Regions from separate parts of the Paenibacillus sp. VT-400 genome, predicted to be linked through region 2. Evidence: riboswitches for the same ligand, from Rfam matches in the RefSeq annotation. Region 2 holds a riboswitch; the other holds the start of a gene.

Region 1 (11,535 bases), on a different contig from region 2:
CGTTAGGGAGTTGAGAGGATGAACCCGACCCCCACCTGAAACAAATTTTCTCAAAGAAAGAGAGATAAGCCGCTCTTATGATGCCTCGATATAAAATTAACGATACATTTTGTATCGAAAAGGCTATAATCTTTAAAAAAAGTTTTTTTGATTACGGAGAGGACGGATGAATCATGCTGCCCAACAGAGTTAAAATTGTTTACGGTAAACTAAGAGGTTTGGCCATCTTTGGTAAAATCCAGCCCTCAATGGGCCTGCTGCCACGAATCAGGGGTAAGGTTTATCTGAATAAATTGGGTGATTTGCAGGTAGGAAAACGACTTAACATCATAGGCAAACCTTGGGGAACCCAGTTAACGGTGGTCAAAGGCGCGCGATTAACGATTGGCGATGACGTCATGATTAATGCAGGTGTGGGGATTGCCGCTAACGTTGAAGTGACCATCGGCAATAATGTCATGATTGGTCCTCGAACAAGCATATTCGACAGTGCCTACCACCGGATTGACTCGCTGGATGACGGGAGCCAGACTGCCAAGCGGATTGTGATTCAGGATAATGCCTGGATTGGTACAGGCGCGCTTATTTTGCCCGGAGTGACCATTGGCAGAAATGCAGTTGTGGCAGCAGGAAGCACGGTAACCAAAGATGTACCCGAAAATACACTTGTAGCCGGGGCACCAGCCAAAATCATTCGGGAGTTGACCATTCATGATGGGTGGGTCAGACATTAGAAAAAATCCTCCTGAAGCATACATACAATAGAGCTTGCATGTTTTGCTTAAAGAGGATTTTGACTTACGATAACCAAGGGTGCAACGGATTATTCAGATTTCTTTTTTCGCAAAATACATCATGCCGATTCCAATAAAAATAACAGCACTGCCTCCAACAACCGCCAGCATTGTGATCAGTGGAACATTGTAGGCTCCGAAACCTGCGCCGTCCACGGGTGTCATCAGAATCATCGGTTGTGCCCATGGATAATACGGCCCATATGTCGCCGAGTTTACAATGAGAATATTCGGTATGGTCAATGCAAAATTCAGTGCGAGCGGTGCGGCAAAGCTGCTCCACACCAATGAAACGAACATCTGCAGGGCAGCCAGGGGTATACAGGCCAGCAAGCCAGGCAGCAGTTTACCTACCAAGAATCCCCAAGGTACTGGCATCGTAATGCCGTGAAACATGCCTGCCAGCAGAATGGACATCAGCAACAATACTTGCGTGCCCGCCAGAAGCATGAGTACAATCGTCAGTTTACCTGCATATACACCTGAACGTGTGAGCGGTAAAACCAGCATCTGCTTCCACCCTCCACCTGCATGTTCGAAACGGCAGACAAAGGACGTAAACACACCAGTCAGCATCGGTAACAATAACAATCCGTGCAGGAAAACCATCGTGGTCATCAATACCTGCCAATTGCCCGATGGCGTGGACAACAGTCCGATGAGCAGCGCAATGAGTGGACTCAGCAGAATCAGGAGCCATATGGGCGATTTGCTCATTTTCAATCGTTCAGCGGACAAGATTCGGAAGTACGTTGTCGCAAAGCTCATATCAGGCCACATCCTTCCGGCTAAAATGCACCATACCCAGCAACAGGATTAATAACCCTAGACCTGCCCCCATGCCTGCATACAGGTATGGATTAGGCCCATTCCAGGCCATCTGTGCCCAAGCGAGCGGAAAGCTCGGTGAGATACTGAGTGAGAACATACCCGTTATCGCGAGAACAATGCCCAGGGTGACGGGAAGCGCCTGATTTTTGTTAACCATCGTGAGCCACAACTCCAGTGACAACACCGGAAGTGCACCAGCCAAAGGCAATAGCCCCAGCTTGATCGCATGTGTCCAAGGTATTTCGCTGGCATGGAATCCGAGGATCAGACCCAGACCCACAATTCCTGCGGTTAGCAGCAGGCAGGAGATCACCAGCAGCACACAGGCAAGCAGGAACTTGGCTAAATACACGGCTGGTCTGGGAATGGGCATCGCGAGCAACTGTTTCCACGATCCCTGTTCATGCTCAACATTGGCGATCATGGAGCTGAGAATGGTTGCTCCCAGCATCAGAGACAAGGGCACAAAGACAACCACATTGCCCAATAATCCGCCCCACAGGTTATCTGCATACTGCTCTTTCAGATAGTCCAGCCGTAAGCCAAAATTAAGCGCCTGCATCGCTGTCAATCCAAGAGGGGCCAGAAAGACAAGAAACCAGATCCCTTTCCCCCGAATCTTGAGCCAGTCTGACGATAATGCACGCCCGGTCATATGGAAGCCCCCTCGCCAATGACCCGCATGAACAGATCTTCCAGCGACTGACGCTGTTCCTCTACACGATACACATCATGATCCTGTTCAATTAATCGGCGCACAAGCAGTGCCACTGAACTGTTATCCATATAAGGGAACGTTAACGCAGCACCTTGTTGCTGACCAAATTGTCCCTGTTCTCTCGCCAGCTTCATAGCCTCTTCCGGCTCGGAAACCGTTAACCGGATAGAGCTACCCGTCTGACTATGCAGACTTGCGATAGTATCCTGAAGCACCATCTTGCCTTCACGGATAATACCAACACGACTTGCCATCTGTTCGACTTCACTCAGCAAGTGGCTGGAAACCAGAACGGTAATGCCATGTTCCAGAGGCATGCGTTTGATCAGTTCCCGAATCTCCTGAATACCGGCAGGATCAAGCCCATTCGTTGGTTCGTCCAGAATCAGCAGCTCCGGTTCACCCAACAAAGCGCTGGCAATACCCAGACGTTGCTTCATCCCAAGGGAATACCCCTTCACTGAACGTTTGGCATCCTTGGTCAGATCTACAATGGACAGCACTTCAGCAATTCTTGATTTTGGTACATTGATGATGCGGCGCAAAGTTTCCAGATTCTCTACTGCGTTCAGATGTCCGTAATAGGATGGGTATTCGACCAAGGAACCCACACGGCGCAAAATATCCATGCGATCCTTGCGGATATCCTTGTCGAAGACACGGATCACACCTTTGGTTGGTTTAATCAAGCCGAGAAGCATGCGAATCGTTGTTGTTTTGCCGGCGCCGTTGGGACCGAGGAAGCCGTAGATATCTCCCTTTTTAATATGCAGATCAAGTTCACGGACCGCTGCACGGTCCCGGTATGTTTTCCATAAATTCGCCGTTTGAATAATATTTTCACTCACTGTATGATCACCTCGGAACTATCGTAACCTTCCAAGGTTAAAGCCAAAGTAGTCTCTAGTTTAAGTTTAGTTTAAAAAAGCTATTTCAGCGGTTTGTTGTTTTCCCTGTTTCCCTTACCACTGTAGATATATGTCTGGACACCCGTATCGGAACTGTCTACCCGCTTGCGCAGACCCATCTCACGAATCAACAGGTCTACAATGGATAAGCCTAGACCTGTGCCTTTTGTGTCGGAATTCGGTTGCATTCCCGGACCCCGATCCTGAATAACGATTGCCGTCTCACCCTGAATCTCCTGAGTAGATATACCAATATATTTCCCGCTGGCGGCATGACGGATCACGTTTTGGAACAAATTATCAAGAATACGGCGCGTGCCCTGTTCATCCATATGCCAGATCAGCGGTTCCTCTGGCAGGTCAATATCAATCTCAAATTGCTCTTTCTCCCAGACCGGGTACCAGGCCGCCGCCGTTTCCCTGACGATCCGCAGTATATCTTTCTCTTCCAGCTTCAGTGTATATTTCCCACTTGTGAGCAAATTGTAGGATAACATGTTGTCGATGAGCCCCCCGAGGTCCTCCATCTTTGCTTCCATGCGATGTAATGAACGGTCACCTTGCTCACTCAGCTCTTCCTTGTGCAAAGCATGCATATGTCCACGAATCACCGTTAGCGGGGTACGCAGATCGTGGGAAAGCCCCGCAATGAGACGTTTGCGCAATTGTTCTTCCTCGCGTTCACGGTGGCGGCTGTCGGATAGTTGATGCACCATCTGATTGAAGGATTCTTCCAGTTGACCAATCTCGTCTGACCGGCGGATATCTACCGGAAGTGGGAGACCTTCCTTGCCTGTGGTCATCATGGCCGTCTGCAAACGAATAAGTCGTTTGCGAATGCGTGCGAAAAAGAGAATCGACATAATGATGAATATCAGAAAGATGAGGGTCATTACGATACCAAGATACAAGAGTTCCATGAGCCCGTTACTCTGAATTTGCAGAAGTGATCGCGGCACTTCAATGACCATGAAGCCCTGTCCTCTGTCCTGTTCATCTCCGCCAATATATGCAACTACGGTCAGTGGATCGCGAGAGGAAGCTTCTTTCATGAATTGCACCGTATTGTTTGCATTCCATAAGGCTGGAATATAAGTCTCTGTCGTTTGCCCGGAATCCAGTGACCATCTCAATGTCGTGTCTGTCCTGCCATCCGGAGACGTGGAATTCAGAAGCGTTACATCTTCACCCCCAAGAATAAAGAGGGTCTCCCCGTTCACATTCACACGATACATGGAAGATTTGGGATACGAGCCATGTAATAGCTCCAACCGGGCCTTAATCTCATTATCCGAAGCACCATCCAGGTTCTTCGCTTCATGTGACCAGAGGTCACTGATACGGGTAACATCACCGTAAGGCGCGGCACGGTTCATATTCGTGTCCGTGTTATTCACTACGACAATATATATAACGGATATAATCGGAAGTACAACGGGCACAAATAATACAGCCGCCAAGATCAGGAGGATGTATCTGGACATCAAGGACCGCCCAAAGCGAAGCTTGCGCCGCCCGGATTGCTTTTGCTCCATGCTTTGATCTCCCTTCATGATCTTCCGTTCCCTGAACCACCGGATCATGGCTTCTTCACACGATATCCCACACCACGGACTGTCTGAATAATTGCAGGATTGGCCGGATCAAGCTCCAGCTTTTCGCGTAGATGTCGAATATGTACCATCAAAGTCTTATCTCCATCCAGATAGGGCTCGTTCCAAACGGCTTCATAGATCTGCTCTTTGGTTCGAATCATGCCCATATGTCGTAGCAGGTAGGCGAAGATGTGGAACTGTTTTCCCGATAAAATAATCTCATCCCCCGTCTCCTCATTGATGATCCGATTGTCCTTCTCATAGATGGAGAGATGATCCAGCTTCAGGGCTGTATCCGTGGATACCGCTGTTCCTGCCTTACGCAGTTGTACTTCAATCCGGGCAGCCAGTTCATCGGGGTGAAATGGTTTGGTCACATAGTCATCGGCAAAATCAAGACCGTGCAACTTATCGTCAATGGACGTTCTGGCCGAGAGCATGACAATGGGCACGGCGGGATGTTCTTTTTTCAGTCGCTGGCCCACCGTAAATCCATCCAGCCCAGGCAGCATGACATCCAGAATAATGAGTGAACAACCGACAGCAGCCTCCGCTGCACCTTCACCACTGCCGAGCCATACCACCTCATAACCGCGCTCCTCCAGATCGGCTCTGACCCAAGTCGCAATTTCCGTATCATCTTCAATATATAACAGTTTGGTTTTCATCCGAATATTCGTTTCCTTTCTGCCCCCAATGGGTTAATGATATATCTGAGCATCATCATGATAAAAGCTGTCTATATCATATGGATTCATGTCTTGTTGAGCAAATGTTGAAGCCTTTACGTTACCACACATGCTAATTATAGCTTATCCATTAACGTGGGGAATGTCATATTAATCAAGTCTACCAAGTACATATCAGTGCTACACCTGACGGGAGGAAATTCATTATGCTGCTGGAAGCCATCTATCATCAACCGAAACGAAACTGGGCCTATGCCTATGACCAAGATACAATCCATCTGCGCCTGCGTACCAAAAAGAATGATCTGACAGAGGTACATGCCCTGACCGGGGATAAATATGCGTGGAATGCAACCAAAGCGCTAGTTCCCTTAACCAAGTTTACCTCTGACTCCATGTTCGATTATTACGAGGGTGAAGTGAAACCTCCCTATCACCGACTGAAATACTCTTTTCTGCTCAAAAACGGAGACGAACAGATCTGGATGACCGAGACGGACTTCCAGGAAGAAGAACCGGACGACCCGGGCCGTATGTTCCAGTTCCCTTATATTCATGCCGGAGCTGTATTCACACCCCCCGCATGGGTTAAGGATGCGGTGTTCTATCAGATTTTCCCTGAACGATTCGCCAACGGCAACCCGGATATTAGTCCGGAAAAGGTAGAGCCGTGGGGTGGTGAGCCGACACCTTTCAATTTCTTCGGCGGTGACCTTCAGGGCGTGATCGACCATCTGGATTACATCAGCGATCTTGGCATTAATGCGATCTACTTCACACCCATCTTCGAAGCCACTACCAATCACAAATACGATACCGAAGACTACCTGCGGGTGGACCGGCACTTTGGTGACGCAGATACCGTGAAAAGACTGGTCGAGCTGTACCATGCACGCGGAATTCGCGTACTTCTGGATGCTGTGTTCAACCATTCCGGGAAGACATTTGCGCCGTTTGTGGATGTGCAGAAGAACGGAGAACAATCCAAATACAAAGACTGGTTCCATGTACACGAATACCCGCTGGACGTGAAGGACGGCATTCCAACGTATGAGACCTTCGGATTCGAAGCGCACATGCCAAAGCTGAATACGGAGAATGCTGAAGTTAAGGCCTATCTGCTGGAGGTTGCCGAGTACTGGATCAAGGAAGTGGGTGCGGACGGATGGCGGCTGGATGTGGCAGACGAAGTGGACGATGCATTCTGGCGTGATTTCCGCCGTGTAGTCAAAGCCGCTAATCCGGATGCCTACATTCTGGGCGAAGTATGGAACGAGTCTTCCTCCTGGTTGCAAGGCGACCAGTTCGATGCGTCCATGAACTATCCGTTTACCGATGCCGTGAATGCTTTCTTTGTGAAAAATACAATGCACGCCGAACAATTCGCGAACTCCATCGGGCGACAGTTGTCCCGTTACCCGCTTCAGGCCAGCGAAGTGGCGTTTAACTTGCTGGACAGCCACGATACCCCGCGGCTGCTCACGCTGTGTGAAGGCGACCAGCGCAAGATGAAGCTAGCTGCGTTATTCCAGTTCAGTTACATGGGTGCTCCGTGTATCTATTACGGAGACGAGATTGGCATGGACGGCGAACATGATCCGGGCTGCCGTAAATGCATGGAATGGGATGAAGCGAAGCAGGACCGAGAGCTGTTCGACTTTTATCAGAAACTGATCTCCCTGCGTCATGCTCATCCTGCCCTGCGTGCAGAAGGCACCGTTCGTTTCCTGCAGGCTCGTCATGATGGCAGCCAACTGGTATTTGAGCGGCAAAATGAGGAGGAACGCATTTTGGTTCTGTTCAACCGATCAGAAGAGACAGCTATTGTCGAGCTGGAGGCCGGTGACGAGGAATGGACCGAGTTATTCGGCGGAAACCATCGTACCGCCAAGGAAGATAGAGTACTTGCCATTGAACTGCCTGCGTATGGATATGCCGTACTGAGTACGGCTGTGAGCCAGGACTAGAGTTATAAATACACATATATCTGAGCCACATCTAGGTAGCCTATCTTCGCTTCATCTGGCAGCATAAAACAAGCGTCCTGCATAACCCGGATTCGGGTTCGCGGACGCTTGTTTTTGTATTTTTGTATTCGCCGTTATACATCATAATGTCACTGATTTATATATCGGTGGTCCCGGTTCAGCTTAAACCCGAGTATCCTTGTCCACTTGAGCATTGTCCGCCCCACTTGTAGTTGTGTCAGAATCCGCTGGCTTCGACTCAGGCTCAGGCTCGGCACGCTTGGCCTTTGGTTTAGCCAGCTTCTGCATCATTTTTCGGCCGGTTGGTGTCTGGGCCAGTCCACCTTGGGCTGTCTCCCGATGGCGGCTCGGCATTGCACTGCCTACTTCCAGCATGACATCGATGACTTCGTCTGACGGAATGGCACTACGCACTCCGGCCAGGGCCATATCAGCCGCAGCCAGCGCCGTAACTGAACCCAGTCCATTACGGACGATGCACGGGATTTCAACAAGGCCTGCGACCGGATCGCAGATAAGGCCCAGTGTATTTTTTAACGCCAAACCAACGGCATGAACGACCTGTTCCGGTGTACCTCCACGCAGTTCAACCATGGCACCCGCAGCCATGCCAATAGCGGAACCCACTTCCGCCTGACACCCACCCTCGGCGCCGGAGATAAATGAATTGTTGGCGATTACATAACCAATCGCTCCCGCACAGAACAATCCGTTCACCAAATGTTCGTCCGTCCAGCCAAATCGCTCCTGTGAGCTAATAAACACCCCCGGGATAATGCCGCAGGAACCGGCTGTTGGTGTTGCCACGATCCGGCCCATGGAGGCATTCACTTCAGATACACACAGGGCATACGCCATGGCAAGTGCGGAAGCATCTCCTGAACAAGTCTCACCCTTGCGAATGTACTCGGCCATTTTTTTGCCGTCTCCACCTGTTAATCCACTGCGTGATGTCGTATCTTCCGTTAACCCTTTGCGTACCGCTTCCTTCATCACCTGATAATATTCAGACATCTGCTTCACAACATCCGCTTCCGGTGTATTGGTCTCCTGAACCTGCTCCTCGATCATCAGCTGAGCAATGGTTTTGGATTCTGCTGTACAGATCGTATTCAGTTCGTGTAAATGTTTAAACCGCATCCGAATCAACTCCTCTCTTCAAATCGATAACACGAATGTCCAGCACATGGTCCAGCTCTTTTAGACGCTTGAGCATATCAGGATTAGGCACACCATCCATTTCCATCGCGGTAAGTGCTTCGCCATCACGGGCTTTCCGGTCCACCTGCATATACCCGATGTTAACCCCGGATGAACTGATCGTGGACGTTACCGACGCAAGCACCCCTGCTTTGTCTGCATGTCGCAGAACGAGTGTTGGAAACTCACCACTAATCTGAACACGAAAATCATTCATCGAATGCACCGATACGCTTCCACCACCAATGGATGCACCGATTAAGGAGCAGGCACGTTCTCCATGCCACAACTCAATTTTGACCGTATTTGGATGAGGAGCAGGCAGGCCACTTGTATAAAACTCAACCTCCATCCCCGCTTCCTCTGCGTATTGCTCTGCATCCGGGATACGCGGATCGTCTGTGACATAATCCAGCAGACCACCGATCAGTGCCAGATCTGTTCCGTGCCCCTGATACGTATCTGCAAATGAACCGTACAGCGTCAGCCGGGCACGATCTGGCGTACATCCTAGCCACTGTCGAGCAATTCTCCCTAACCTTGCCGCTCCAGCTGTATGTGAACTTGAAGGCCCCGTCATCGACGGACCAATAATTGAGAAAACATCTTTAAATCGCACTTGTAACCCTCCATTATTAATCATGATTCATATTTGTAAAATGTATTCGTCATTTCGATCCAGGAGTTTCATCTACAATGTCCCTTTTTTTTGGATATGATGACATCAAAAAAGGACAGAAGAAGGCCTTAGGCCCTCTCTCTGTCCTCGATACCTGAGAGTTTCACGATCAGCAGTGTCTCACGACAAGGGTGCATTGCCTGCGATTATAGACAAGTTCACCGGGCTGACTGATCATATACCCCTTGGGTGGCGCAGTTCACGCACTCTCCAGAGTTGCGTCCAACGATGGTACATTTACCTGAGAGATTAACCACTGCGCCGGGTGCGCAGCAGCTTGCTCCTTCGGTGCCTGAGCACTAGCCATTGTGCTCGGCTAATCCAGGTCTCTCCCGCTCGTTATCATCCGCTGTATTATTTTAATTCAATTCGAATTGGTATATTTCTAAATTTTTGATCAAGTATACCCATAGAGTAATGTACAATATCATATATGTCAACAAAAGTAACGTGTAATTATCATAAGTTCGATGTCTATTTTAACTGAAACGAATAGCATTAATATTTCTCACTTCCGCTGAGGCACTCGTGACGTTGCTAGTTGTCGTAAATTGGATACTTATCGTGTATGCATTAGTCGTTGTAGCCGGGGATGTATCCACGTAAGTGTTGGAGGAAAGAAACCTCAACGTTCCCGAAGCATTACCGCTTCGTGAGAGCTGCAATTGATTAATTAAAACTCCATTACGTCTCAGATTAATGTTATACGCAATACTCCAGTTAGCCCCTACAACTATTGCTATTTGTGTACTATTATCGATTTTCACGCGTTGACCTGCCACTACAGGTACATTAAGTGTCTGAATCGTCGTTTCAGCTACTAATGAAAGACCCAACGCCGTGGTCTGGCTATCAGCAAACAAGGAAGAATCCGCAGGAGCAGAAGCTGCTGTTGATCCGATCGCACCTGTAGCCCCAGTGACTCCTGTTGCTCCCGTCAATCCGGTTGCACCTGTAACACCAGTATCTCCAGTCGCCCCTGTTACGCCTGTTGCACCTGTAGCCCCAGTAACTCCGGTCGTCCCCGTTACGCCTGTCACTCCCGTATCTCCAGTAACTCCGGTCGCACCCGTTACCCCGACTAGACCGGGGTCCGCTCCTAACAATTCCTCAGACACCAAACGATGTGCCGTTACCAGTTGACCGTTCTCGTTTTTCCCCCATACGGAAATCTGAACTTCATCCTCCGTATCATCACCTGTGATAAATATAAACTCAAATGCATCCAAATCTGCATAATAGTCATTTGTTATAACCTGGTTAGGCAAAACATTAAACAATTCCTCAACGTATAGTGTGCGAACACCATTCAAATAATAGCCTTGAACCAGAACGGTAGAGAAACTAGTGAGACTCCAATTGTCTAATTTCACTGTAATTCTCTGTGTAGGACGCTCGCCGCTTCCCACCACTATATTATTTTCTATTGGCCCTGTTGATAAAACAGCCATCCTGCGATGCCCCCTTCTCCTGCCTGCATCACCAAATCAAGATTGTCTTCTATGAATATGCATATTGAACTGTAAACGTGAAGTTGCCCTCTTGCCTTTTTGGAATGGACTGAAAGGAGATCGAATAGATATCCACCACACCAAAAGGAGAATATACAAAAAAAGCTGCCGCTTCGTTTCTGCGGCAACCTTATTATTATTCTTTAGCTCATCTAGACGGATTGGGAAGGGTCAGTTCTTCCGCCCAAGCTTGCAGCTTTGCCTTTGTCCATCCTTCGTTTTCACCCATGATGGAGTACCGCAAGCCATTCTCACTCCATGATATGTTCCGAATGCTCTTCATATATGAACCCTCGGTGTTACGAACCTTAATCTCGGCTTCATCCGGTATTAGTGTATCGTCCACATTTTCTTCCGGCATCTTGAATACAGTCAGGCTGACTTCTACCTTGTCGTTACTTACATAATACAAGGTTACTTCATCTCTGCTCAGCTCACCGCGCGATGTAGACATTTCGATCCGTGATAGTTCGAATTCTCCACTCATGTCCTGTAGGAACGGCTGTTCCAACGCTTTTTCCGCTTCCTCTAGGGTCACTTCGGAATTCTGCATCATATCGTTCAAGTCCTTCACATCGACCTCCTTAGGGATGTCAATTACGAAAGTATCCTTTGTGAATTC
Region 2 (11,535 bases):
GAATCAGCGGAAGGAAGAAGAGAATAAGTGAGATCATTCCAGTGATGGAATGCGGAATTTATTTTTTTGGTGTAAAGGCTTGCAATAGATTAGAACTGGTGCTACAATGGTTTCCGTAATCAAGCAACTGAATAAACATAAGCGACGTGTTACTGACTCGATCAGGCATGAGTTAATTAAAGTGTGATTGTTCTTTCCTTGTACAGGGTATGCTATACCCCAAGGTTGGCACAGTTTACTTTATTAATTCATGCCTTTTTTTGTGTTCCCTTGCTTGCATCACAACATATAAATTAGACGAAAGGGAGAAACGACGCGATGTTCAAAAAGCTTTTTGGTGTATTGCAAAGAGTAGGTAAAGCTCTCATGTTGCCTGTAGCCATTCTACCTGCGGCAGGTTTGCTGCTTGGAATCGGTAACATGCTGGTTAATCCAGATTTCTTGCAGTATGTAACGGCGCTCGACACCCCTTGGGTGAACTCGATCGCAACAATTATGATGAACGCAGGTCAGATCGTATTTGATAATCTGGCATTGTTGTTCGCCGTCGGTGTAGCTGTCGGATTGGCTGGTGGCGAAGGCGTTGCAGGTCTTGCAGCGATCATCGGTTACCTGGTCATGAATGTTACATTAGGATCTGCGGTAGGTGTTACTCCGGCAATGATCGGTGAAGTACCGGGTTATGCCAGCATCTTGGGTATCCCAACATTAAGTACAGGCGTGTTCGGAGGTATTATCATAGGTATTGCCGCCGCGCTGTGTTACAATCGGTTTTTCAAAATCGAACTGCCGTCTTACCTCGGTTTCTTTGCAGGTAAACGTTTCGTTCCGATTATCACATCGGTAGTATCCCTTGTAATCGGGTTGCTTCTGGTGATTATCTGGCCTCCGATTCAAAATGGACTGAATGCTGTATCTCACTTCATGGTAGATACAAGTCCGACCTTGTCGGCATTCATCTTCGGAGTTGTGGAACGGTCATTGATTCCGTTCGGTTTGCATCACATTTTCTACTCCCCATTCTGGTTTGAGTTTGGTGAGTATGTGAATAAAGCCGGAGATGTTATTCGTGGGGATCAGAAGATTTTCTTCAGCCAGTTACGTGATGGCGTTGCTCTCACAGCAGGAACATTCCAAGTTGGTAAATTCCCGTTCATGATGTTCGGTTTGCCAGCAGCGGCACTTGCGATGTACCATGAAGCAAGACCGGAGCACAAAAAGTATGTTGCAGGGATCATGGGTTCAGCTGCGCTGACCTCGTTCCTGACAGGGATTACAGAGCCACTTGAGTTCTCGTTCCTGTTTGTAGCACCAATCCTGTTTGCAGTACACTGTATCTTTGCAGGTTTGTCTTTCATGACCATGCAAATTCTGGGTGTAAAGATCGGTATGACCTTCTCCGGTGGGTTCATTGACTTCCTGATCTTCGGGATTATTCCGAACCGTACACCTTGGTGGGACGTTATTATTGTCGGATTGGTTCTTGCGGTGATCTATTACTTCGGTTTCCGGTTTATCATTCGCAAATTCAATCTCAAAACACCAGGACGTGAAGATGCAACGCCTGAAACCGAATCTGGCGGAGGCTCTGGTTCAACGGATGACCTGCCACATAACATTCTCGAAGCTTTCGGTGGCAAGGAAAATATCAAACATCTGGACGCTTGTATTACTCGTTTGCGGATTGAAGTTAATGAGAAATCCAATGTGAAAAAAGATCGTTTGAAACAATTGGGTGCATCTGGTGTACTTGAAGTGGGTAATAATGTTCAAGCCATCTTCGGAACACGTTCCGACACGATCAAATCTCAGATGCAGGATATTATTGCAGGACGAACTCCAGCACCAACGCCAGCAGCTGCCAAACCAACTCCTGAAGAGGAGAAGGCACAAGGTGAGCAGGGCGAGCGCATCGTTGCTGAGGATATCGTCATGCCAGTCAATGGTGAATTGCTGGACATTACAAACGTACCTGATCCGGTCTTTGCTGAGAAAATGACAGGTGATGGATTCGCAATTTTGCCACATGATGGTACGATAACTTCTCCTGTGTATGGTAAAGTGTTTAATGTATTTCCAAGCAAACATGCCGTGGGCATCATGTCCGATGGTGGTAAGGAAGTGCTTGTTCATATAGGTGTTAATACGGTGAAGCTGAAAGGTCAAGGCTTTAACGTACTGGTACAGGAAGGTGATCTGGTATCGGCAGGTCAGCCGATTATGGAAGTGGATCTGGAGTATGTCAAAGCAAATGCTCCTTCGATCATTTCACCAGTTATTTTCACTAACCTGCCAGAGGGCTCCACAGTAACTCTGAAGAAGAGTGGAGTGCTGAAAGTTGGCGAACAGCCAATCATTGAGATAAAATAAGAAGTGTTACGACGATGGCAAGCAAGTGTAAATATATGCAATGCCTAAACCAAACTACTGAAAGTGAGATGATTGTAATGCAACAAACATTCAGAATTACAGATGAAGATGGTATCCACGCACGTCCGGCGACAGCCCTGGTTAATACAGCAAACAAATTCAAAGGTGCAGAATCCTTTGCAGAAGCTAACGGTAAAAAAGTAACTTTGAAATCCATCCTGGGTGTTCTTTCCCTCGGATTGGAACAAGGCGACACTATCAGCATCATCGTTGAAGGCGAAGGCGAAGCTGAAGCTCTTCAAGCTTTGACTGACGTTATGGTTAACGAAGGGTTGGGCGAAATTAATGCTTAATGTCTCCGGGATCGCGGCTTCGGCGGGTATTGCTATCGCCAAGGCGTTTATCTTGGAGCATCCTGACTACTCTGTAGAAAAACGCCAAATTAACGACGTTGACGCAGAGATCGCGAAACTCGACTCAGCTCTGGGTAAATCCCAGGCTGAGCTTGAGGCGATCAAAGAGCGTACTTTACAAGAGCTTGGCGAGAAAAAAGCAGAGATTTTTGCTTCGCATTTGCTCATTCTGAATGACCCGGAACTAATTGATCCGGTTAAAGCTAGAATTGCGGATGACATGATCAATGCAGAATTTGCTTTGAACGAAACGGCATCGCAATTTATCTCCATGTTTGAGAACATGAAGAGTGCTTACCTGCAGGAACGTGCTGCAGATATGCGTGACGTTACCAAACGTGTGCTAAATCACTTGCTTGGTATCGACTTCATGAGTCCGGCTGAGATCAATGAAGAAGTGATTGTGCTTGCGGAGGATCTAACACCTTCCGACACGGCTCAATTGAACCGCCAATTTGTTAAAGGTTTTGCAACCAACATTGGTGGACGTACTTCTCACTCGGCAATTATGGCTCGCTCTCTTGAGATTCCGGCTGTTGTTGGAACCAAGGACATCTTGGCTCAAGCGAAACAAGGCGATATGATTATTGTTGACGGTCTGGATGGTCACGTACTGGTTAACCCTACTGATGAAGTTATTGCTGAATACCGTGCCAAACAGGAACAGTATGATGCACAACGTGCAGAGTGGAGAAAACTTCGTGATGAGCCAACGGTAACGGTGGACAACGTTCATGTTGAACTTGCAGCTAACATTGGTACACCAAATGACGTAACGGGTGTTCTGGAAAACGGCGGCGAGGCTGTAGGCCTGTACCGTACCGAGTTCTTGTACATGGGCAGAGACAAGCTTCCTTCCGAAGACATTCAGTATAATGCTTACAAAGCGGTACTGGAAAAAATGGAAGGCAAACCTGTCGTTGTTCGTACACTCGACATCGGTGGAGACAAAGAGCTTCCATACCTGGATCTGCCAAAAGAAATGAATCCATTCCTCGGCTTCCGCGCAGTTCGTCTGTGTTTGGACCGTCTGGATATCTTCCGTACACAATTGCGTGCATTGCTGCGTGCAAGCGTACATGGAAACCTGCGTGTCATGTTCCCAATGATCGCAACACTCGGTGAATTCCGTGAAGCAAAAGCTGTCTTGCTCGAAGAGAAAGAGAAGCTGGTTGCTGAAGGTATTGCTGTTTCTGACAGCATTCAACTCGGAATCATGGTCGAAATTCCTTCGACTGCAGTTCTGGCGGATCAATTTGCCAAAGAAGTGGATTTCTTCAGTATCGGAACGAACGATCTGATTCAATACACGATGGCTGCTGACCGCATGAACGAACGAGTGGCTTATCTGTACCAGCCTTACAACCCAGCCATTTTGCGTTTGGTTAAAATGGTTATCGATGCAGCGCATCGTGAAGGCAAATGGGTTGGCATGTGTGGTGAGATGGCAGGAGACGAAACGGCAATTCCATTGCTGCTTGGTCTTGGATTGGATGAGTTCAGCATGAGCGCAACCTCCATTCTGCCAGCTCGTAGTCAGATTACCAAGCTGTCCCGTGCGGATATGCAGGAACTGGCTGCTAAAGCTCTGGATATGCAAACGGCTGAACAAGTCGTTGAATTGGTTCAAAGCATTCAAGCGTAATTTTGCCGGGGTTTCCTCCGGATTTGAGGTTTTTCTTTTTCCGATAATGAGCTGCATTGATGCAGCGATTTTGCCGGTATCCGCTGTTACAGCGGGTACTGGCTTTTTTTGTTGCTCGAACGTATAGGAATTAGAAGGGGAGTACGAGGAGAAAGGTCCTGTAATGTCTAGCCAAAAAAATGCTCTTACTGGTGTAGTTAACATCAGCAAGAGCATGATTAGTAATACACTTAGTGCTTAACTGCAAGCACAATTCAGTACAGGTTTGCGAGCGGCGGTGGTTTCATCCAGACGAGTGACCGGTGTTCCGTAAGGTGCGTTGAGTACCAATTCTGGTGTCTCTTCCGCTTCTTTGGCAATCCGTATCATCGTATCAATGAATCCATCCAACGTTTCTTTACTTTCGGTTTCTGTGGGCTCGATCATGATGCATTCCTCCACGTTGAGCGGGAAGTACACCGTAGGTGGGTGATATCCAAAATCAAGCAATCGCTTGGCAACATCAAGTGTGCGCACACCGTATTGCTTCAAACCCCGACCAGACATGACGAATTCATGTTTGCATACACCCGGATACGGAATCTCGTAGTAAGGTGCAAGACGGGCCATCATATAGTTGGCATTCAGTACCGCACATTCAGAGACGCGGCGTAACCCTTCCGGTCCATAGGTGCGAATGTAGGCATAGGCACGTACCAGAATACCGAAGTTGCCGTAGTAGGCTTTCACCCGGCCAATGGATTGATCGCCTTCACGATCGAATGCATACATACCATCATCATTCTTGATCACCATTGGTTTAGGCAGGAATGGAATCAGGCGATTCTTCACACCAACTGGTCCGGCACCTGGTCCACCACCGCCATGAGGCGTACTCATCGTTTTGTGCAAGTTCAGATGCACCACGTCAAAGCCCATATCACCTGGACGGGTAATGCCCATAATGGCATTGGAGTTGGCTCCGTCGTAATACAACAAGCCACCAGCCTGGTGTACGATGGATGCAATCTCCTGAATGTCTTTCTCAAACAGACCAAGTGTATTCGGGTTTGTCAGCATCAATGCTGCCGTATCCGAACCGACTGCTGCACGGAGTGCGTCCAGATCGACCAGTCCGTCTGCGCGGGATGGAATCGTCACAGTTTCAAATCCTGCAACGGTTGCACTTGCCGGGTTGGTACCATGCGAAGAATCGGGCACGATGACTTTGGTACGTTGTTCGCCACGACCTTCGTGGTAGGCACGAATCATCATAAGTCCAGTCCATTCTCCATGGGCACCAGCTGCTGGTTGCAAGGTCACAGCGTCCATACCTGTCAGACCTGCAAGGTCGTTTTGCAACGTATATAACAGTTCTAGTGCACCTTGAATGCTGGATTCATGCTGGTACGGATGGATTTTGGCAAAACCGTTATAACGGGCAACATCCTCATTAATCTTTGGATTGTATTTCATCGTACAAGAGCCAAGTGGATAGAATCCGTTATCTACGCCGAAGTTGCGGCGGGACAACGCAGTATAGTGTCGAATAACATCTACCTCGAACACTTCCGGCAGTGCCGCTGCTTCCGAACGGAGCATTTCCCGGGGAATCAACGTATCGGTAGCTTGACGAGGAACGTCACATTCTGGCAAGGAATAAGCGACACGCCCCGGGCTACTGAGTTCAAAAATCAATGATTGTTCCGGAGCAGGAGATAAGGTCTGTGCACTAAATGTTGTATCCGTCTCAGGTTGAACCGAAGTGGAGACAGAGGTACCTGTTTCCGATTGTCCTTGTACCGATGTTGTCGTTGTCGTCGTCGTCGTTTCCTGAGTCACAGCGATCCCTCCAATGCTCGTGCGAATTCGTCAATTTCTTCCTTACTACGCCGTTCGGTAACAGCAATCAGCATATGTCCGGCAAGCTCCGGATAATCACGTCCGAGTTCGTAACCACCAATAAAGCCGGCATCCAGCAGTTTCAGTTGAAGTGTATCCACATCGGTTCCTTCAGGAAGCTTAATCACAAATTCATTAAATGTTGGTGCATTAAAAGTAAGGCTAACTCCAGGAATCGCAGTTAATGTATTGAGGGTGTAATGACTCTTTTGCAAATTCAGATCCGCGACATCGATCATGCCCTGTTTACCCATGATGGACATATACACAGATGCGCTGAGTGCAAGCAAAGCTTGGTTGGAACAGATGTTGGATGTCGCCTTTTCGCGGCGGATGTGCTGTTCACGTGCTTGCAGTGTGAGTACAAAACCACGCTTGCCGTTTCGATCCGTGGTCTGGCCTACGATTCGGCCAGGAATTCGGCGCATATGAGGCTGGGATACAGCGAAATATCCGCATGTTGGGCCGCCGAGTGAAGCGGCGATGCCGAGGGGCTGCGCATCGCCAACAACGATGTCGGCACCCAGCTTGCCTGGGGCTTCCAGCAGACCCAGCGATAGCGGGTTGGTACTTACAACGAGCAGGCCCTTGTGCGCATGCACGAGGTCGGCAGCCTGCTTCACATTTTCCACAGCACCAAAGAAGTTCGGACTCTGGATCATGACAGCAGCGGTATCGTCCGATATGGCGGCTTGCAGGGCATCCCAATCAGTGACGCCATCCTTATAACCAATCTCAACAATCTCCAGACTTAATCCGTGCGCATATGCCTGTAATACCTGACGGGCTTCCGGATGAACGGTACGGGATACGATGAGCTGTTTGCGACGTGTTGCTGCTGCGGCCAAATTACCCGCTTCCGCAAAGGCCGTTGCACCGTCATACATGCTGGCATTGGCTACAGCCATACCGGTTAATTCACAGATGTAGGACTGAAACTCGAAAATGGCCTGTAGTTCACCTTGGCTGATCTCAGGCTGATAAGGTGTGTAGGCAGTGTAGAACTCGGAACGGGAAATGACATGATTGATGACGGAAGGAACATGATGATCGTATATGCCTGCGCCGAGGAAACTGGCGTGTGTTTCGAAATTGGCGTTGGCGCCGGCTTGTTTGGACATATGACGTGTCAGCGCATATTCATCAAGTTTGGAGGATACGGGCAGCTCGCCCTGATAACGAATCTCCTGCGGAATGTCCTGAAACAGATCTTCCAGCGTATCCACACCGATGGTTGCGAGCATGGCGCTCTGATCTTGCTCAGTCATGGGAATGTAACGGTGCTTGCTCATGCTTGATCAGCTCCTTGAGTAGGTGTCTTCGACGTACGTGTCCGTTTATGAAAAGGGGTCTTCACGACCTCCGCTTTCAGTTTCTTGCCGCGGATCTCAATCTCAAGCGGGGTTCCCAGCGCAGCGTATTTGCTGTCGATGAGGGCAAGCCCCAGATTACGCTTCAATGTAGGTGATTGCGTGCCTGTTGTCACTTCACCAATCTGTACGCCTTCGGCGTAAATCGGATAGTGCGGGCGAGGAATACCGCGCTCCAACACTTCGATGCCGACCAGTTTGCGGGCGGGCCCGTCATTTTTTTGCTGTAACAAGGCTTCGTGTCCGATAAAAGGTCCGGCATTCAGCTTCACAAACATACCTACGCCAGCTTCGAGCGGAGAGATGGTTGCCGACAATTCCTGTCCATACAGAGGGAGCTTTGCTTCAAAGCGCAGTGTATCCCGAGCACCGAGGCCTGTCGGTACAAGTCCGTGACCTTCACCGGCTTGCATTAACCCATTCCAGACCACAGCGGCCTGATCTGCAGGAACATATAGCTCAAAGCCATCTTCACCGGTATAACCGGTACGGGACAACAGTAATTTTACTCCACATACTTCAGCATCCTGCACAAAACGAAACGGTTCAATCGAGCTTACATCCGTATCTGTAACTTTCCCGATAATGTCTACAGCCAGTGGACCTTGCAAGGCGAGTAGCGCCGTCTGCTCCGAATCGTTGGTCATGCTTACGCCGGGGATCAAGTGCTCTTGCAGCCACGCCCAATCCTTGTCGATGTTGGAGGCGTTAACCACAAGCATATAATGCTGATCTTCCAGCTTATACACGAGCAGATCATCCACCACACCGCCATCTGGATAACACATCAGGGTGTACTGGGCTTGACCGGGAACCAGCGTGGTCACATCATTAGTCATCATTTGCTGCAAAAAAACTTCAGCCTGCTCACCCTGTACAGTGAATTCGCCCATATGGGATACATCAAACAGTCCAGCACGCTCGCGTACTGCTTCATGTTCTTTCTGGATTCCGCTAAATTGTACGGGAAGCTCCCAGCCTCCAAAATCAATGCACCGTACGCCTTCATATTGCTGATATAGTGGGAAGAGTGGTGTTCTAAGCAAATCAGACATCAAATCACCTCGTCATGGGCCGTCAGACGGCCGGATATACAATCGTGGATCAATGAACCAGGGTATTTTTAAATTTTCAGCTAGATATTTTCATCACATAAGTATGGTAAGGCAGCTATGGCAGCGCCATTCTACATCCTGTTTTTCGTTTTTTGGGAAAAAGGAAAAGGACAGGCCAAAGAATCGGCATGCCAAGTAGCACGCTGTATTCTAAGGCTCTGTCCCTTGTACCTGAGAGTTACCCCGCTACGTTGTGCAGCAGGTTTCCCCTTGGGTGATCATAACGCCGCACAGGGCGAATAGATGCTCTCCAGAGTTGCGTCCCGTAAAAGTCCTTTTGCCTGAGAGATTCACCCCCGCTTATCGGTGGTTTACTCCTTCGGCGTTACCTCATGTACATCCCGAATCGGGTGTCACGGGTAATCTCTCCCTTTACATTCATCCGCGGGTATAACATAGTCCAATAAACACATTTACTCCTCTCATTAAAACGTGAATCCACTACCGATGTCAAGAACGATATCATAGATAATGATTTAAAACCGAATATTTAATTTAGTTTTTATTTTATTGTTCGTGTATTTAAAAAGACTACGCTTACTATTCTAATATTCACCAGTATATGAAGAAAGAGTGTAATCCGGTTACAGGATTTAGAGGTGTTCAGCAAATAAATTGTGAGGTATCTTGACATTTGATTCAAAAATGTCATACGCTATGTTCTGGGAAAAAGGTTAAGGTCAAAGAACGCATGCACTCATTTAATGAAAAGCGAGGCGGATATCGATGAGCGAATTGAAAAGTGATTTCCTGTACAGTGAAGAGCACGAATGGGTGCAAACCGTAGGGGAGGATACTGTACGTATTGGCATTACCGAGTTCGCGCAGCATCAGCTGGGTGACATTGTGTTTGTGGAATTGCCTGACCTTGAAACCAATGTAAAAGCAGAGGACAGCATTGGAACGATCGAATCGGTCAAAACGGTTTCGGACTTGTTCTCTCCCGTCACAGGTTCAATTATTGCAGTGAATGATTCGTTGCAGGACTCCCCTGAACTTGTGAACAGCTCTCCTTACGAGGAAGGCTGGATGATTGAGATCCGTGTTGAGGGAGATCTGACAGCAGCATTGTCTACATTGATGAATGCAGACGCGTATCGGAAACATACGGAAGAATAGTATCAACGAACTTGTACTTATTAACATATATTTTATAATTAAATGATATGAGCTTCATATTGTTTCGACCTGTGTGAGCCGGATGCTTGCACAGGTTTTTTGTGCTTTCCAAGAATGGTTTTGAATGTGGATTGAAGCAGATTGTGGATGTAAATCACCTGATTGGACCAAGCTATAGTTTAGAAAATGATTTTGGAAATGACAAAAGTCATAGGCAAGAAAATCCTTGTGTACCAATGGGTTCAGCCATTATGCATCAAGTAAAACGATTACATAACCTAATGTTGTCATCATTGTTCATGACGAAAGTACGCTTTCATTTCATTGAACAGGAGAGCATTCTCGCTTAGGATTACAGCAGGGGAGAAATGATACCCCTTTCATAAATCATAATCACTTGATCCAAGGAGGATAATACAATGAGTAATTTGGACCAATCGTCCAATTCCAAAGGTGGGCTACGGGTAGGTGTTCAGCGTTTTGGCCGATTCCTGAGTGGTATGGTCATGCCGAATATGGGAGCGTTCATCGCCTGGGGATTAATTACGGCTCTGTTCATTCCAACAGGCTGGTTCCCTAACGAGACGCTTGCGCAGCTAGTCGATCCGATGATCAAATATTTGCTGCCACTGTTAATTGGTTACACCGGGGGTACGATGGTGCATGGTCAGCGTGGTGGTGTCGTGGGTGCCATTATGACCATCGGGGTCATCGTGGGTAGTGATATTCCGATGTTCCTCGGTGCCATGATTGCCGGACCACTGGCAGCATGGATCATTAAAAAGTTTGATAAATCCATTGAAGGTAAAGTTAAAGCCGGATTTGAAATGCTTGTTAACAACTTCTCAGCCGGTATTATTGGCGGGATCTTGGGGATTTTTGCGCTACTGGGCATCGGGCCTGCTGTAGAAGCGATTAGCAAAGTATTATCTGCCGGTGTACAGGGCTTAATGAATCTTGGTTTGCTGCCGCTGGTCAACCTAATCATTGAACCAGGTAAAGTATTGTTCCTGAACAATGCAATCAACCACGGGATTCTTACACCAATTGCAACAGATCAAGCGAGAGAATTAGGAAAATCCGTATTATACATGCTTGAATCAAACCCGGGTCCGGGACTTGGTATCTTACTTGCTTACTGTTTCTTCGGACGCGGAATGGCCAAATCTTCTGCACCGGGTGCCGTAATCATTCATTTCTTCGGGGGAATTCATGAGATCTACTTCCCTTACATTCTGATGAGACCGATTCTGATTCTTGCTGCAATTGCGGGTGGCGTCGCAGGTACATTAACATTCATGCTCACCGGAGCAGGACTTGTTTCAGCACCATCACCGGGTAGTATTATCGCGTATTTCTTCTTAACACCAAAAGGTGGATACCTGCCGATGTTCGCAGGGGTGCTTGTAGCAGCCGTCGTTTCTTTCCTGGTTGCAGCAGTGTTGCTGAAAACGGGTAAACAAAAGGACGAAGATCTGGAGTCCGCATCCAGTCGGATGAAAGACATGAAGAGTCAAGGAACCGTGCCAAACGCTGGTATTACGGCTAATCAACGTGAAGCAGACAGAGCCGCAGATATGGCTTCTTCTACAGTCAAAACAGACGTGAAGAAAATTGTCTTC

The links. A riboswitch is a leader RNA that binds a small molecule or an ion and turns the genes downstream of it on or off. The one in region 2 is predicted to bind glycine.
Region 1: another riboswitch for glycine. It lies ahead of sdaAB (L-serine ammonia-lyase, iron-sulfur-dependent subunit beta); the one in region 2 lies ahead of gcvT (glycine cleavage system aminomethyltransferase GcvT).

What each region holds. Positions count from the first base shown of each region.
Region 1 is NZ_LELF01000038.1:183,494-195,028, forward strand. Features, by position in the region: gene EL84_RS00915 (acyltransferase) at 174-734, shown strand; gene EL84_RS00920 (ABC transporter permease) at 828-1,562, opposite strand; gene EL84_RS00925 (ABC transporter permease) at 1,564-2,280, opposite strand; gene EL84_RS00930 (ABC transporter ATP-binding protein) at 2,277-3,191, opposite strand; gene EL84_RS00935 (sensor histidine kinase) at 3,272-4,786, opposite strand; gene EL84_RS00940 (response regulator transcription factor) at 4,831-5,514, opposite strand; gene EL84_RS00945 (alpha-glycosidase) at 5,742-7,502, shown strand; gene sdaAA (L-serine ammonia-lyase, iron-sulfur-dependent, subunit alpha) at 7,686-8,663, opposite strand; gene sdaAB (L-serine ammonia-lyase, iron-sulfur-dependent subunit beta) at 8,653-9,342, opposite strand; glycine riboswitch at 9,623-9,747, opposite strand; gene EL84_RS31945 (hypothetical protein) at 9,882-10,853, opposite strand; gene EL84_RS00965 (LolA family protein) at 11,062-11,535, opposite strand, start outside.
Region 2 is NZ_LELF01000067.1:4,343,719-4,355,253, reverse strand. Features, by position in the region: gene glcT (glucose PTS transporter transcription antiterminator GlcT) at 1-31, shown strand, start outside; gene ptsG (glucose-specific PTS transporter subunit IIBC) at 319-2,370, shown strand; gene EL84_RS29575 (HPr family phosphocarrier protein) at 2,448-2,723, shown strand; gene ptsP (phosphoenolpyruvate--protein phosphotransferase) at 2,716-4,428, shown strand; gene gcvPB (aminomethyl-transferring glycine dehydrogenase subunit GcvPB) at 4,666-6,105, opposite strand; gene gcvPA (aminomethyl-transferring glycine dehydrogenase subunit GcvPA) at 6,246-7,601, opposite strand; gene gcvT (glycine cleavage system aminomethyltransferase GcvT) at 7,598-8,734, opposite strand; glycine riboswitch at 9,054-9,176, opposite strand; gene gcvH (glycine cleavage system protein GcvH) at 9,521-9,913, shown strand; gene EL84_RS29545 (PTS mannitol transporter subunit IICB) at 10,333-11,535, shown strand, end outside.